2 regions of the Rhizobium sp. 05L429 genome follow, and region 1 is predicted to be linked to the other one. Evidence: riboswitches for the same ligand, from Rfam matches in the RefSeq annotation. Region 1 holds a riboswitch; the other holds the start of a gene.

Region 1 (12,405 bases):
GTCATTTGGTGGGCCTGATTGAGTCTGGAGCCTAGAGCGCCGGGGCGGCAGCTGCCGCGGCGCTCGATCCGGGAACCGAAGTTGCCGATTCTTCGTCCGATTTCGAGGGCAGTGCCTGCAGGTGCAGGGTGCGCGGGTGCAGCGCTTCCAGATAGGTTTCCGAGCGGCCGATATAGATCATGCCGGTGTCCGGCATGGTGGCGAGCAGCTTCGTCATCGTGCGCTGCCATTCCGGCTCCATGCCTTCGAGCACTTCATCGAAAACGGCCCAGCGCGGCTTGACGAGAAGCAGGCGAGCAAAGCCGATGGCCTTTTGCTCATCGGCATCGAGAAGCTTGTCCCAGCGCGCGCGGCTGTCGAGGCGGGCGATCAGCGAATGCAGGCCGGCAGCCTCAAGTGCGGCCTCGACGGTCGCCTTGTCATAGGCCTCGGGTTTTTGGGGGAAGGAAATTGCCTCGCGCAGCGTGCCGCCCGGCACGTAGGCGACCTGCGGGATGAACAGCATGTCGGCAATGGGCGGTAGGCCCATTGTGCCTTTGCCACATGGCCAGAGGCCGGCCATGGCCTGGAAGAGCAGGCGGCGGTTCACGCTGTGATCGCCGTTGATCATGACCTTTTCGCCGGCCTTGATCGTCACATCCGCCTCGCGCATCCGGAAGCCGCCGCAATCCTCGATGTCTTCGCCAAGCTTGGCGAGGATGACGACATTCTTCAGCGTCAGCGTATCCGGCGCGGTTTCCTCATAAACAATGGTGTCTTTCAGATCGAAGCCATCGTCCATCTCCAGCAACGCCTGACGGAAATCGGTGACGCGCATCAGCGTGGCGCGCCATTCGGCAATCGGGCCGAAGTTGGCGACGTACCAGCGCAGCGCTGTATTGACCTGATTGAAGGCGCCGACCGACATCATCAACTGGCCGAAGGTCAGCCCGCCAGAAAAATAGGCTGGGGCTGCGACGATAATCGGGATGACGATGACCAGCCAGCCGTACCCTGCCGAAACCCAGGTCAGGTTGGTATTGGCTATGGCCAGCCGCTTGATGACGGCAAGAACATTGGTGATATCGCCGTTGATGCGCTTGCGCTCATTCTCCTCTCCGCGCGCCACTGTGATCGCCGGCATGTTCTCATTGGCATGCATCAGCGCGAAGCGCAGTTCGGCCTCCTTCGAGAACCGGTCGGCATTGAGTTTGACGAGCTTGCGGCCGACGACCTGGCTCAATAGCGAGGCTGATGCGGCGTAGAAGATTGCTGCCCAGACCATATAGCCGGGAATGGTGAAGTTATAGCCGCTGATATGGAAGATGAAGCCGCTCGAAAGCTCCCATAGCACGCCGATGAAGCTGACGAGCAGGATGGTCGACTGCAGCAGTCCGAGCACAAGCCCGGTCGTGCTTTCCGCCAGATTCCGCGAATCCTCATGCAGGCGTTGGTCGGGGTTTACGCCGATGATGCCGATGGTGGAAAGCTTGAGGGCGCGTTTGCGCTTCAGCCATTGATCGACGAGATCGCGCGAGAGGCCTTCGCGCATATAGAGCGCGGTCATCTGGTTCAGCCAGGCCTGCAACACGTTGAGCAGCAGCAGAGCGCCGGCAATCATCGCGAAGACTTCGAGCTGCTTGAAGAATTCGCCAAGGTCACGGCGTTCGAGGGAATCATAGAAGGGCGCATTCCACTCATTGAGGATCACCTGTCCATAGGCGGTTGCCAGGATGATGACGACGAGCGTTATCGCAAGCAGCAGCACCCTGCCACGAACCTCAGAATTCCAGAATGCGGAGAACATCACTCCAAGTCGATATGTCAGGCTGAGATCATACCCTACCCGGTCCTGACTCTGGATGCCCCTCCCCCTTTCAACGTCATTTGCCATTACAACTTTCCAAATCCGCCCATCCTTACATTAATAACATGGGGGCGTTACTGGTCCATCAACAGATTCCACCACCCATAAAGAAAGCGTGATGGCTTTTGCAGCTATCTGCATTGACAGTTGATTCGCAACGAGACTGGCGCTATTTAAGGTGCCTCGTGGTGATTTGGCCGGCCGGCTTGCAGCCACGTTAAATAAATCGCTAAAGGGCCGCGTGCGGACCGGTAGCGATTCTTTCGCCGCCGGTTTTTTATTTTGATCGAGTTGACCGCAATGCCCATCAAGATCCCCGACACGCTGCCCGCCTTCGAAACCCTCGTGAACGAGGGCGTGCGGGTGATGACCGAAACGGTGGCGATCCGCCAGGATATCCGTCCCTTGCAGATCGGGCTGCTCAACCTCATGCCGAACAAGATCAAGACCGAGGTGCAGATGGCGCGCCTTGTGGGCGCGTCGCCGCTGCAGGTGGAATTCTCGCTGATCCGCGTCGGCAACCACAAGGCCAAGAATACGTCTGAAGAACATCTGCTCGCCTTCTACCAGACCTGGGAGGAAGTGAAGCACCGCAAGTTCGACGGTTTCATCATCACGGGCGCGCCGATCGAGACGCTGCCCTACGAGGATGTTACCTATTGGAAGGAAATGCAGCAGATTTTCGACTGGACCCAGACGAATGTGCATTCGACCATGAATGTCTGCTGGGGTGCGATGGCGGGGATCTATCATTTTCACGGTGTGCCGAAATATGAGCTGAAGGAAAAGGCCTTCGGCGTTTACCGCCACAGCAATCTCAAGCCCTCATCTGTCTATCTCAATGGTTTCTCTGATAATTTCGAGGTTCCTGTGTCGCGCTGGACCGAGGTGCGCCGGGCCGACATCGAGAAGGTCGATGGTCTTGAGATCCTGATGGAATCCAGCGAGATGGGCGTCTGTCTCGTGCACGAGGCGAAGGGCCGGCGGCTCTATATCTTCAACCATGTCGAATATGATTCCACATCGCTTTCGGACGAATATTTCCGCGACGTGAATGCCGGCGTGCCGATCAAGATGCCGCACAACTACTTCCCGCATAACGATTCCACTCTTGCGCCACAGAACCGCTGGCGCAGCCACGCGCATTTGCTTTTCGGCAACTGGATCAACGAGATCTACCAGACGACGTCCTACGATATCGAAGAGATCGGCTCGGGCATCTGAGCGTCATCGGGCGGGCTTACAAATAACGCCGTCGCATTTCTGTGACGGCGTTTTGTTTTCCGGTTTGCCCGGTTGCGGTTTGCAGGAAATGGGGGCAGGTTCCGGTTCCTGAATTCTAGGGATGGAGTGAGCGTCGATCATGGCGGACAAGTTGGAACGGGAAGTTTTCGGACAGACGAAGGACGGCGAGACCGTCCATCGCGTCGTCATCCGCGGTGGCGGATTGACGGTCAAGGTGTTGAGCTGGGGTGCAGTTATCCAGGATATCAGGCTGGAGGGTCATGACGCACCGCTGGTGCTCGGCTTCGAGGATTTCGCAAGCTATCTCGCTCATTCGCCTTTCTTCGGCGCGACGCCGGGACGCTGTGCCAACCGTATTGGCGACGGCAAGTTCACGCTCGACGGCAAGGACTACCAGCTCGAACTTAACGAGAAGGGCGTCACACATCTTCACGGCGGCAGCAATAATATCGGCACGCTTGTCTGGACGGTCGTCGAGCATGAGACCGACCGCGTGGTGCTGAAGATCGTCGATCCCGATGGCCGTGCCGGTTATCCGGGCAACTGCACGATCCAGGCGACCTATCGCGTGCATGGCGATGGCGAGCTTTCTGTCACCTACGAGACGACAACGGACCAGCCGACGATCGCCAATGTCTGTCAGCATTCCTATTTCAATCTCGATGGCCGGGAGGATGCGCTGGCGCACGACATCATGATCGCCGCCGATCACTATCTGCCGACCAATGAAAGGCAGATACCGACCGGCGAGATCCGCTCCGTCGAGGGCACCGCATTCGATTTCCGTGCGATGGCGCCGATGAAGCGTTTTGCCGGTCAAGAGCAAGCGCTCTACGACCACAATTTCTGCTTTTCGAGCGAGCGCACAGCCAAGCGCTCCGTCGTACTTGCCCGCAGCCTGCATTCCGGCGTGTCGCTGGAAGTGCGTACGACAGAGCCGGGCGTGCAGTTCTATGCCGGCTTCAAGCTCGGCGTGCCGGTGCCGGGTCTCGATGGCCGCAGATACAGTCCCTTCGCCGGCTTCTGCCTGGAAACGCAGATCTGGCCCGATGCCATCAATCATCAGGACTTTCCGAACGCGGTATTGCGTCCCGGTGAAGTGCTGCGCCAGGAAACGGATTATATCTTTACGAAGAACTGAGTTCGTATTTCCTGTCCTGATTAATGAGACCCTCGCGGCCAACCGCGAGGGTTTTTTCTTTGGTGAAGCGAATCCGGCTTGCCGATTGGTTCTAAATAGGTTCTATTGTGTATCCATGGATAGAACCAGTCTGATAGCGGAACTGAATGGCCGTGGGCTGCGCGATGAGGCGGCAACGGGACCGCTTTACAAGCGGCTGGCGCAGGGCCTCACCGGCCTCATTCAGGAGGGCCTCTTGAAGCCCGGCACGGCGCTGCCCGGCGAACGCGATCTGGCGGAAGCTCTGAAACTCGGCCGCGTCACTGTGCGAACAGCCTATCGGGATCTCATGACATCGGGTGCGCTTGAATCCCGGCACGGCAGCGGCACCTTCGTTTCCAGCAAGGTCGAGCGTATGGAGCAGTCGCTGTGGCGACTTTCCTCCTTCTCGGCGGACATGCGTTCACGCGGGCGCTCGCCGGCGGCCCAGATCCTGTCGCGCACCATCAACAGCCCATCTCCGGAAGAGTCCTTCCTGCTCGGCCTCAGTGTCGACGAGCCGGTGCTGCGGCTCGACCGCCTTCGTTTGGCCGACGGGCTGCCACTCGCCATCGAACGCGCCGTCGTTCCGGTCAAGTTTCTTGGCGACAATGCCGGCGGCGAAGGCTCGCTCTACGATGCGCTTGCGCAGAGCGGCCACAAGCCGGTGCGCGCCATGCAGCGATTGACGGCCGTCACGCTCGATCCCTCTTCGGCCGCTATTCTTGATGTCAAGGCCGGTGCGCCTGCGCTTCTGATCGAGCGCGTATCGCGCCTGGAAGACCAGCGTGTCGTTGAATACACCCGCTCGCATTATCGTGGCGACGCCTATGATTTCGTCGCCGAACTGAGAATTGGAGATGACCTATGAGTGAGAACCAGTCGTTGATGCTGCAGGAAGCGGGCCAGTCGCCCGAAGTGGTCGCCGCCTTGCTCGAAAAGGAAAAGCCGGTTTTTGCCGAAATCGCCCGGCTGTTTTCGTCCGCCCGTCCGAGCGTCGTGACGACGGCGGCGCGGGGCTCTTCCGACCATGCAGCGACCTTCTTCAAATATCTCTTCGAGATCACTTGCGGCGTGCCGGTCGCCTCGATCGGCCCTTCGATCGCCTCGGTCTATGGCGCTTCCCTACATCTGAAGGGTGGCATCCACTTCACCGTTTCCCAGTCGGGCGCCAGTCCCGATATCGTGGCACTGCAGGAAGCGGCCAAGAAGGGCGGAGCGACGACGATCGCCGTCGTCAACGTCACCGACAGCCCGCTCGCCAAGCAGGCCGATATCGTTCTCGGCCTCAATGCCGGTGCCGAAAAGAGCGTTGCCGCGACCAAGTCCTTCATCGCATCGGTTGCCGCCCTTGCCGGTGTCACTGCTGCGATCGGCGGCAAGGCCGATCTGCAGGCCGCTATCGAGAAGCTGCCGGCCGCTTTGTCTGCGACATCGGGCATCGATACTGCTGCTGCCGAGGGTGTTCTGTTCAGCGCCGCATCGCTTTACACAGGCGGCCGCGGCACGGCTTTCGCCATTGCTCTTGAAGCGGCGCTGAAGGCTAAGGAAACCGCAGGTCTTCATGCCGAGGCCTTCTCGCTTGCCGAACTGATGCATGGCCCGATGCGCCTCGTGCAGCCGGGCTTCCCGATCGTCGGTTTCGTGCCTGAAGATGCTGCTTTCGACAATAATGTGAAGGCACTGGATCGGCTGCAGAAACTTGGCGCCACGACCGTGCCCTTCTCCACAAAGCCGCTTGCCGGCGTCAACCTGCAGGTTCCGACGACCGGCAACGGCCTCGTCGATCCCCTGGTCTCGCTGCTCGTCTATTACCGCCTGATCGAGTCGGTCACCCGCCGTAAGGGCTTCGATCCGGACAAGCCGGCAAACCTGCTCAAGGTGACGGAGACCGTCTGATGAGCCGCAAGATCTTCACGGGCGCCCGTATCTTCGACGGAGAGCGCTTTCATGACGAGCGGGCGCTGATCGTCAAGGACGGACGCGTCGAGGCGATCGTCGGCCTGAATAAGCTGCCCGAGGGCGAAGTCGTGACGCTTGATGGAGGCGTGCTGTCTGCTGGCTTCGTCGATGCGCAGGTCAACGGCGGGGGTGGTCGTATGCTGAACGACGACCCATCGCCGGTTTCCATGTACATGATCGCCGATGGACATCGGCCATACGGCACGACGGCACTGCTGCCGACGCTGATCACCGACACGGCCGAGGCAACGGCAACAGCGATCGAGGCGGCCAAGGTTGCGGTGAAGACGAACCGCGGTGTTGCCGGCCTGCATCTGGAAGGCCCGCATCTGGCGCCGGCGCGCAAGGGCGCGCATCTCGCCGAGCTCATGCGGCCGGTCGAGGACAAGGACGTCAAGGCCTTCATCGCTGCGCGCGAGGCGATCGGCACGTTGCTCGTCACCATGGCGGCGGAACAGGTAACGGTTTCGCAGGTGCGCGAACTCAGCGAAGCCGGCGTCATCGTCAGCATCGGCCATTCCGACAGCACGAGCGAAGCGGCGGAAGCTCGTTTCGATGCCGGTGCCCGGGGAGTGACACATCTCTTCAACGCCATGAGTCAGCTGGCGCATCGCGCGCCAGGGCTCGTCGGGGCGGCGATCGATCATCCGGCGGTCTGGTGCGGCATCATCGCCGATGGTCACCATGTCGATCCGAAGGCATTGCGCACGGCGTTGCACGCTAAGCGTGGCGAGGGCAAGCTTTTCTTCGTAACCGACGCCATGTCGCTCGTCGGCTCGGAGAAGGACACGTTCATGCTCAATGGCCGCACCGTGCGACGCGAAAGGGGCGGTTTCTGTTCCAAACTCGTGCTTTCGGACGGCACGCTGGCAGGCTCGGATGTCGATATGGCTTCGACGATCCGCTACGGCGTCACCTATCTGGAACTGACGCTTGCTGAAGCGCTCAGGATGGCGACGCTCTATCCGGCGCGGTTCCTGCGGCTTGCCGATCGCGGCCACCTTTCGCCGGGCGCGCGCGCCGATCTCGTGCATTTCACCGATGCGATCGATGTGACGGCGACCTGGCTCAACGGCGAAGCGGCTTAGGGAGCGGCGGATGAGCGACATTACGGACGCCTATTTCGCCAATCTCATCGGCCGGCTGGAGGAGCTGAAACAGGCCCTTGCGGAGCCGATGGCGCAGGCCGCTGCCGTGATACTCGAGGCTGCCCGTGGCGACAAGCGCGTCTATGTCTTCGGCACCGGCCATTCGCATATGCTGGCGGAAGAAGTTCACTATCGAGCTGGCGGGCTCGCCTTCACGGTGCCGGTCCTGGTCGGTTCGGCGATGCTGCATGAGGGTGCGGTCATCAGTTCGGTCTATGAACGCACGCAGGGTCTGGTACGGCCGATGCTGGAGCGTTACGGCATGCAGCCGGGCGACGTCATCATCATCGCCTCGAATTCGGGCGTGAATGCCGCGCCGATCGAGGCGGCCGACTATGCGCGAGAGATCGGCGTCAAGGTGATCGCCATCACATCGATTGCCTATTCGACAGCGATCGCCAATGGCCGCCGGCGGTTGGCCGATGTCGCAGATGTGGTGCTCGACAACGGATTGCCGCCGGGCGACGCCGTTCTCGATCTGGATGGCACCGGCCTCCGGGTCGGGCCGGTCTCGACGGCGGTCGGGGTGACGGTCATCAACGCTATCTTCGCGGACGTCGCCTCCGAGCTTTCCAAGTCCGGCGATGCGCCGGTCTATCTTAGCGCCAACATGCCGGGTGCTGCGGAGATCAACCAGAAACTGGTGAAGAAATACCGGCCGCGCAATCCTCATCTCTGAGTACGGAGGCCGGCGTTTTTCCGGCCTTTCTCTATATGGCCACGGGCGCCGTCAGGGCGATCGTGCCCTTGGAAGCAGACGTCAAATGAAAACGGCCCGAAGCGGGTGCTCCAGGCCGTTGGAATGTCTGGAACTGATGCGCTCAGTTCTTGGCGCGCTCGACGTAGGAATTGTCTTCCGTCGCGATGACGACGCGGGTGCCGGCGTCGATATGGGGCGGAACCAAAGTGCGGATGCCGTTCGACAGGATCGCCGGCTTGTAGGAGGAGGAGGCCGTCTGGCCCTTCACGACCGGCTCGGTCTCGACGATCTCGAGGGTGACGTGGCGCGGCAGATCGAGCGCCAGCGGAATGCCTTCGTGGATCGACAGGATGCAGGTCATGCCTTCCTGGAGGTAGGCCTTCTGGTCGCCCATAGTGTCAACGTCGACGACGACCTGGTCATAGGTGGCCGGGTTCATGAAGTGGAAGCCTTCGCCATCTTCATAAAGGTACTGGAAGTTGACGTCTTCGACGAAGGCGCGCTCGACCTGCTCGGTGGTGCGCCAACGCTCGGAAACCTTCACACCGTCGACGATGCGGCGCATGTCGACCTGGGTGACCGGCGTGCCTTTGCCCGGGTGGAAATTCTGAGCCGTGAGAACGACGTAGAGCTTGCCGTCGACATCGAGAACGTTGCCCTTGCGGACCGAAGAGGCGATGACCTTGACCATAAGACTTCCTTGTAAGTCGGCTTTCGGCGTCGTAGAGGACAGTCGGAATGGCCCTGAAGACGCAAAATGTTTTTCTTTCGGGGCGCACTAACCTAAAATCGCAGAAATAGCCACCCCCATACCGGCTGAATCCGGCGAGGAAAGCGCTGAATGAACCTCACGAGCGCCAAAGCGTCTCCCTGGTGGACCCCCGCCGTACACGCCGATCGCCGTCCGTTCCTCATGGGGCGCAACGCGATCCAGGCAGCGTTGCGCGGCTACTTCGCGCGTGAGGATTTCATTGAGGTCGATACCGCCACCTTGCAGGTCTCTCCGGGCAATGAGGCGCATCTGCATGCGTTTGCCACACAGGCCCTGACGACAGATGGACAGGCTGCACCCTTCTACCTGCACACGTCGCCGGAATTTGCCTGCAAGAAGCTCTTGGCCGCTGGTGAAGAACGCATCGTCTGCTTCGCACATGTCTATCGCAACCGCGAGCGTGGGCCGCTCCATCATCCTGAGTTCACCATGCTCGAATGGTATCGTGCGGGCGAAAGCTATGAGAGCCTGATGATGGATTGTGTGCGCATGCTGGCGCTCGCCGCCGAAACGATTGGAACCACAACGCTCACCTATCGTGGCGCCGAGTGCGACCCCTTCGCCGGGCCGGAGCGTATCAGCGTTGCAGAAGCGTTCGGTCGCTATGCCGGCGTCGATCTTCTGGCTTCTGTGTCTGCTGACGGCTCGACCGATCGCGAACATCTCGCTGCCGAAATGGGGCGGGTCGGCATGCGCGTTGCCGATGATGACCATTGGGCCGATCTATTCAGCCGGGTGCTGGTGGAGAAGGTCGAGCCGCATCTCGGCTTCGGCCGCGTCACCATTCTCGATGAATATCCGGTTTCCGAAGCCGCGCTTGCGCGGCCGTCGGCGCGCGATCCCCGCGTGGCGGAGCGGTTCGAACTTTATGCTTGCGGCGTCGAGCTTGCCAACGGCTTTGGCGAATTGACCAATGCCGCCGAGCAGCGGCGTCGTTTCGAGATCGAGATGGCGGAGAAGGTGCGGGTCTATGGCGAGACCTATCCGCTCGACGAGGATTTTCTGGCCGCGCTGGCAATCATGCCGGAAGCAAGCGGTATCGCGCTCGGCTTCGACCGCCTGGCGATGCTGGCGACGGGTGCCTCTCGGATCGATCAGGTGCTCTGGGCGCCGGTCGCGGAGTACGGCCGATGAATATCATGCGTCCGATCAAGAGCGTGGACGATCTTGTCAGGGCGGGGCTGATCGAAGAAGCCGAACGGCTGGCGCTCGACGAGGTTGCCACGCGTTATGCCCTCACGCTGACGCCCGCCATGGCGCGGCTGATCGATCATGCCGATCCGGCTGACCCGATTGCCCGGCAATTCGTGCCCGATGCAGCGGAGCTCGTCACCACGTCGGAGGAACGGGCTGATCCCATAGGCGATCATGCCCACAGCCCGGTCGAGGGCATCGTGCATCGCTATCCCGACCGCGTGCTGCTGAAGGCCGTGCATGTCTGCCCGGTCTATTGCCGCTTCTGTTTCCGGCGGGAGATGGTCGGGCCGCAGGGGCTCGGCACTCTCGATGCAGCGGCGCTCACTGCCGCCTTCGACTATATCCGCGGGCATGGCGAAATCTGGGAAGTGATCCTGACGGGCGGCGATCCGCTGGTGCTTTCACCGCGGCGTCTTGGTGAGATTCTCAGCCAGCTTGCAGAGATCGAGCACGTGAAGATCGTGCGCTTCCATACGCGCGTGCCCGCCGTCGATCCGCAAAAGATCGATGCAGAGCTGATCGCGGCTCTGAAAGCGAGTGGCAAGACTGTCTATGTCGCGCTTCACGCCAACCATCCGCGGGAACTGACGGCGGAAGCACGCGCCGCCTGCGCCCGGCTGGTGGATGCAGGCATCGTCATGGTCAGCCAGTCGGTGCTCCTGAGGGGCGTCAATGATGATCCTGATATCCTGGCGGAACTGATGCGGGCCTTTGTCGAGACGCGTGTGAAACCCTATTATCTGCATCATCCGGATCTTGCGCCCGGCACCAGCCATTTCCGGCTGTCGATAGAGGAGGGGCAGAAGATCGTCGCCTCGCTTCGCGGCCGTATCTCCGGGCTCTGCCAGCCTACCTATATTCTCGATATTCCCGGCGGTTACGGCAAGGCGGTAATCGGCGAGAGCGCCGTGAAGACGACCGGGGAGGGCTGCTACTCGATCTCCGATTATCGCGGTGGCGAGCATTCCTATCCGCCTGCCGGTTAACGCAAAAGTGCGCGTTTGGCGTACCATTTCTGCACTCGGCACAGCCGCCGCCAGTTGCGGCCGCTCTGCTTAGACTATATCAAACTATTGATAGAAATTAAGTATTAGGCATCAGCCCGGCATGATTTGTAAAATGCCAAGTATGGGCGATAGTTATATTTAACTAATAACATTAGCGGAATGTTCTGTTTTCCGCACTAAAAGCACTCCCATGAAAAGGCGATGAATGCCGGCTCAGGATCATGAAAATCTGGAGTTAATGGGATGAACAAGACAATCCGCGACCTCGTAGCCAAATTCGGTAAGCTTCCTGTTTCGATTGATCAGGTTGCCGATGATGCGGATCTCTACACCGCGGGTCTGACGTCCTTCGCCTCGGTGCAGCTCATGCTCGGCATCGAAGAGGCATTCGACATCGAATTTCCGGATAATCTCCTGAACCGCAAGTCCTTTTCCAGCATTTCAGCGATCGCCAAGACGGTCGATCTCATTCAGGATAGCCGAAAGGTCGCCTGATGAACTTCCCGGTCAAGATCACGGAAGACAGCCTCGTCGCAAGGGCTGCTCGCGTCGCCGAAATTGCGGCAAGGCATGCGGATGCCGTCGATTTTGAGGGCCGGTTCCCGCAGGAAGCCGTAAACGCGATGAAGGCCGAGCGTCTGTTCGGCATCCAGATTCCCCGCCATCTCGGCGGCGAGGCCGCTTCCATTACCGATATCGCCGAATTGTGCTCGGTGCTCGGTCAGGCCTGCGCGGCAAGCGCGATGGTCTTCGCCATGCACCAGATCAAGCTTTCAAGCCTTGTCGAACATGGCGTTGACAGCGAATGGCATAGCGCCTTCATGCGCCGCATAGTCGCCGAACAGCTCCTCATCGCCTCCGCCACCACCGAGGGCGGGATCGGCGGCAATCTGCGCAACAGCATCTGCGCGATCGAAATCGACGGTGATACCTGCCGGCTGGAAAAGGACGCAACCGTCATTTCCTACGGTTCGCATGCCGACGCCATTCTCATCACCTCGCGCAGCCATTCGCAGGCCGCCTCTTCCGATCAGGTGCTGACAGCTTTCCTGAAAGACCAGTACACGATCGAAAAGACGCATGTCTGGAATACACTCGGCATGCGCGGCACTTGCTCCGACGGCTTCCTGTTCAAGGGCGAGGCGCCGGCTGTACAGATCCTGCCGAAGCCTTTTGCTGAAATCGCTGCACAGTCGATGCTGGCATCTTCACACCTGCTCTGGAGCGGTGTCTGGTACGGCATCGCGGTTGACGCCGTTTCCCGCGCTCAAGCATTCGTGCGTGCCGCCGCCCGCAAGTCTCCCGATGCCACGCCGCCCGGCGCGCTTCGCCTCGCGGAGGTCTCCAACCTTCTGCAGATGGTGAAGTC
Region 2 (4,665 bases), on a different contig from region 1:
GAAGGGTTGAAGACGTGTGCGCCGTTTGTATCGTGAGCTTTTCGCAATTTGCGGTACAATGACACCGTGCTGCGGAAAGAAAGGCTTCCAATATGAAACTGATCGCACTTGGCCTCATCGGCGCGCTGGCGCTCGCCGGCTGCACGACCGTCGAATATACGGGTCCCGGCATCGAGCCCATTCCCGGCAGCATCACCTATAACGGCCAGCCGCGCACGAAACTGACAAAGTCGCCTGTCGGCTCGACCTTCCCGCACGATTTCATCGACCAGTACGGCCGGCAGGTCGAGGAGACCTATATCATCCGTCCGGACCGCACGTTGGCGATCGCGCATCGCCGATACAGGCCGATCAACATTTTCGGAAGAGATTGAGAGGAGTAGCTGGAGCGGGTGAAGGGAATCGAACCCTCGTATTCAGCTTGGGAAGCTGCTGCTCTACCATTGAGCTACACCCGCCTGAAGCTTGAGACTTCCAACAGATGGCCGCCGCTGTCAAGTCGCGGCATTACCGAGATCAGATCCGGAAATGCTTCGAGAGCTTGAGGCCCTGCGCCTGATAGTTGGAGCCTAGGCCTGAGCCATAGAGGCTCGTCGGCTGTTCCTGCATGTGCTCGTAGATCAGGCGGCCGACGATCTGGCCGTCTTCGAGGATGAAGGGCACTTCGTGGCTGCGCACTTCCAGCACCGCGCGGCTGCCGCGCCCGCCGGCCGGCGCATGGCCGAAGCCCGGATCGAAGAAGCCGGCATAATGCACGCGGAATTCGCCGACGAGCGGGTCGAAGGGCGTCATTTCCGCCGCGTAATGCGGGGGGACGTGAACGGCCTCACGCGAGACGAGAATGTAGAACTCATCGGGATCGAGGATCAGTTCGTTGCGGCCTCGGCTATAGAGTGGCTCCCAGAAATCGAAGATATCGTGCTGGGCCTTCTTGTCGACATCGACGACGGCCGTGTGGTGTTTGCCGCGATACCCGATCAGGCTCTCCTCGTCGCCCGCCAGATCGATCGACAGTGCAATGCCGCCGCCGGATACGTTCGGTTGCTTGGCAGCCACCAGCGTTTCCGTTTCGTGCAGCTTCAGGAGCTCCGGTTCGTTGAGCACAGCATGGCCCACACGGAAGCGGATCTGCGACAGGCGCGAACCGCGGCGCACGACGATCGGGAAAGTACGCGGGCTGATTTCGAGATAGAGCGGACCGGAATAGCCTGATGGGATCTTGTCGAATTCCTGCGCGTAATCGGTGATGACGCGGGTAAAGATATCGAGACGGCCGGTCGAGCTCTTGGGATTGGCAGAGGCAGACATGTCGGCCGGCAGATCGAGACGCTCCATCAGCGGTACGATGTAGACGCAGCCGGTTTCCAGCACCGCGCCTTCGCTGAGATCAATGACATGCAGGCTCAGCCGATCGAGCTTGTCTGCGACAAGGTGAGAAGGGCCGGGCATGAAGCTGGCGCGCACCCGGAAAGCCTTGGCGCCCAGCCGCAGATCCAGGCTCGCAGGCTGGATCTGATCACGATCAAGCTCCCGTTCGCTTTGAAGACGCCCCGTTTCAAACAGCGCGGAAATCGCGCRGTCGGCCAAAATTCCAGTTTCGCGAGCCATCATGCTCCATCCATAATTTGCCGCCGACAAAACCAAAGTCGGGGAATTGACGCAAGCGCAGAACGGCAGTATTGCAATTTTATCCCGTGGTGATTTGGCCGGTCGGCTTGCAGCCACGTTAAATAAGTGGCTAAAAAGACCGGGTTGAAAACCGGTCTGCTTTTGCGGCCGGTTTTTTTGTTGTTTGAAAGTGGTGATGGCATGAGCAAGACCTGGCGCCCGGCAACCCAACTCGTCCACGGCGGAACGCTCCGCTCGCAATATGGCGAGACATCCGAGGCAATCTATCTCACGCAGGGTTTCGTCTACTATACGTCGGAAGCAGCCGAGGCGCGCTTCAAGGGCGAAACCGAAGGTTTCATCTACGCGCGCTACGGCAGCCCCACCAATGACATGTTCGAAAAGCGCATGTGCATGCTGGAAGGCGCGGAAGATGCCCGCGCCACGGCTTCCGGCATGGCCGCCGTCACCGCCGCCATTCTCTGCCAGCTGAAGGCCGGCGACCACATCGTCGCCGCCCGCGCCCTCTTCGGTTCCTGCCGCTGGGTGGTCGAGACGCTGGCGCCGAAATATGGCATCGACTGCACGCTGGTCGATGGCCGCTACCTGGAGAACTGGGAAAAGGCCATCACGCCGAAGACCAAGGTGTTCTTCCTGGAAAGCCCGACCAATCCGACGCTGGAAGTGGTCGATATTGCCGGTGTCTCCAAGCTCGCCAACCAGATCGGCGCGAAGGTCGTGGTCGATAACGTGTTTGCGACGCCGCTCTTCCAGAAGCCGCTGGAACTCGGCGCCCATATCGTCGTCTATTCCGCCACCAAGCATATTGACGGCCAGGGCCGCTGCCTCGGCGGCGTCGTGCTTTCCGACAAGGAATGGATCGACGAGAACCTGCATGACTATTTCCGCCATACCGGCCCGGCCATGTCGCCCTTCAATGCCTGGACGCTTCTGAAGGGCATCGAGACGCTGCCGCTGCGCGTCAAGCAGCAGACGCAGAATGCCGCCAAGATCGCCGATTTCCTGGCCGAACAGGGCAAGGTCGCCAAGGTCATCTATCCCGGCCGCAAGGACCATCCGCAGGCCGATATCATTGCCAAGCAGATGACCGGCGGCTCGACGCTGGTCTGCTTCGAGCTGAAGGGTGGCAAGGAAGCGGCATTCGCGCTGCAGAACGCGCTCGATATCGTCAAGATCTCCAACAACCTCGGCGACTCCAAGAGCCTGATCACCCATCCGGCGACGACGACGCACAAGAACCTGACGGACGAGGCCCGCGCCGAGCTCGGCATTTCGCCGGGCACGGTACGCCTCTCGGCCGGTATCGAAGACACGGACGATCTCATCGAGGATTTCGCCCGCGCACTGGAAACGGTTTCGGCCTGACCCGTCGATTCAAGGGATAGAGCGTTCCTTTGTGCGTCCGAAAGGACGCACGGCGCTCCTGGCGCGGCCGCGGAATACCACCGTGGCCGTGGCATTTGCCTTGAAATTAACACTGAGAGTTAGGCTTAATGAACAAAAGGCGGCCCGACCGAGGGCGGCGGGGCCACGTTCACTGTTCCGTTTCTTGACGCATGAGGACTGTTATAAGATACGGGTAACGTATATTGACTAAGGTGTAAGGCATGTATCGCGCCCTCACACGAGACATCGAAGTGGTTGTCGAACCGTTCTATCTGGAGGAGCAATCCGATCCGGACGACGATCGCTATGTCTGGGGTTATCGCGTCGTCATCGCCAACAACTCCGGCATAGCCGTACGTCTCGTCAACCGCTACTGGAATATTACCGACCAGAACGGGCAGATCGACGAGGTCAGCGGCCCCGGCGTCGTTGGCGAGCAGCCGCGTCTGCAACCTGGCGATACCTATGAATATTCATCGGGCTGTCCGCTGGATACGCCATCCGGCCTGATGTTCGGCCATTACCAGATGGAGACGGACGAAGGCGAGCTGTTCGATGTCGACATCCCCGCCTTCTCGCTCGATTCACCCGGCCTGCTCAGGGTGCTCAACTGATGCGTAAATTCGAACCGATTGCTCGCGGATATGCGGCAATGCTGAAGTCTTCAATCGGCAATCTCTATTAAAGCTCAAAGGGATCCGATGCGGTCTGAGCATCCGGCTTTGCCTCAAACGGATCTTTTGATTGCGGCTGTGCCGGCTGTTGGGCCACTGCAGCGTTGACAGCCTTTTGACAGACGAGCATCTCATCGGTCGCTTTGACGGAGTTCTTTAGACTGAGGGCAACTATCCGCTTGCCGTTAAAATCGACACGAAAACTCAACTTGCGAGCGAACTCGCCAATCAAGCCAGTATCCTTAAAATTAATCCACAATGCCTTAGTACCGTCAAGATCTACGGCGCTTGCGTCGGCAGTCCATTTGGAGCGGTCCAGGTAGAATTCGATCGGATATTGCTTGCCTTCTTCCAATGATTTCCAATTTGCATTGGCCATCAGGATATAAAAGGGATTATCCTTTTCGATGAAATTGAAGCCGAGACGAAAAACTGTACCGTCTTCAAAGGAAGTCATGACAAAGCAGGCGTTGCCCAAACTTTTGTCGACAGCCACACTCCAGCCACCAACTTCTTTCCATAGAACAGTCTCGTCGTCGGCAAAGCTAATTCGCGGCACTGCAGCTAAGAGCGCAAGTACCAAACACAAAAACTTCATTGGCACCCACCCCGCTTCCATAGCCTGAACCAATGAAACACAATAGGCACACAGTGACTACCAAAAGTCGAGTCACTGCGCTGCGCTATCGCTTAGTTCTATTGCTCGCCTGTTCTTATACTCAGGAAGACTAAGTAAGCTGAGACGCAACCTCATGCACCGGAAAGCGGTAGGTCGTTGAGCAGAACTCGCAGGTCACGGCGATCTCACCGTTTTCCTGGCTTGCCTCTACTTCCTCGGCGCTGAAACCCTTCAGCACGCCGCCGATCTTTTCCCGCGAACAGCTGCAGCGATCGAAGACGGCACGCGGTTCGTAAACGCGCACGCCGCGCTCATGGAAGAGGCGGAACAGCAGGCGCTCGGTGCCAACAAGCGGAT

Evidence for each region. A riboswitch is a leader RNA that binds a small molecule or an ion and turns the genes downstream of it on or off. The one in region 1 is predicted to bind S-adenosylmethionine.
Region 2: another riboswitch for S-adenosylmethionine. It lies ahead of AC1DNW_RS21270 (O-succinylhomoserine sulfhydrylase); the one in region 1 lies ahead of metA (homoserine O-acetyltransferase MetA).

What each region holds. Positions count from the first base shown of each region.
Region 1 is NZ_JBFTNV010000005.1:263,759-276,163, reverse strand. Features, by position in the region: gene AC1DNW_RS07555 (ABC transporter ATP-binding protein/permease) at 32-1,873, opposite strand; SAM riboswitch at 2,022-2,099, shown strand; gene metA (homoserine O-acetyltransferase MetA) at 2,147-3,070, shown strand; gene AC1DNW_RS07545 (aldose epimerase family protein) at 3,210-4,232, shown strand; gene AC1DNW_RS07540 (GntR family transcriptional regulator) at 4,348-5,121, shown strand; gene AC1DNW_RS07535 (SIS domain-containing protein) at 5,118-6,149, shown strand; gene nagA (N-acetylglucosamine-6-phosphate deacetylase) at 6,149-7,300, shown strand; gene AC1DNW_RS07525 (SIS domain-containing protein) at 7,311-8,039, shown strand; gene efp (elongation factor P) at 8,182-8,751, opposite strand; gene epmA (EF-P lysine aminoacylase EpmA) at 8,902-9,966, shown strand; gene AC1DNW_RS07510 (lysine-2,3-aminomutase-like protein) at 9,963-11,015, shown strand; gene AC1DNW_RS07505 (acyl carrier protein) at 11,280-11,531, shown strand; gene AC1DNW_RS07500 (acyl-CoA dehydrogenase family protein) at 11,531-12,405, shown strand, end outside.
Region 2 is NZ_JBFTNV010000021.1:19,527-24,191, reverse strand. Features, by position in the region: gene AC1DNW_RS21285 (hypothetical protein) at 93-374, shown strand; tRNA gene AC1DNW_RS21280 (tRNA-Gly) at 385-458, opposite strand; gene AC1DNW_RS21275 (2'-deoxycytidine 5'-triphosphate deaminase) at 517-1,611, opposite strand; SAM riboswitch at 1,685-1,763, shown strand; gene AC1DNW_RS21270 (O-succinylhomoserine sulfhydrylase) at 1,810-2,994, shown strand; gene apaG (Co2+/Mg2+ efflux protein ApaG) at 3,237-3,629, shown strand; gene AC1DNW_RS21260 (hypothetical protein) at 3,697-4,287, opposite strand; gene AC1DNW_RS21255 (Hsp33 family molecular chaperone) at 4,418-4,665, opposite strand, start outside.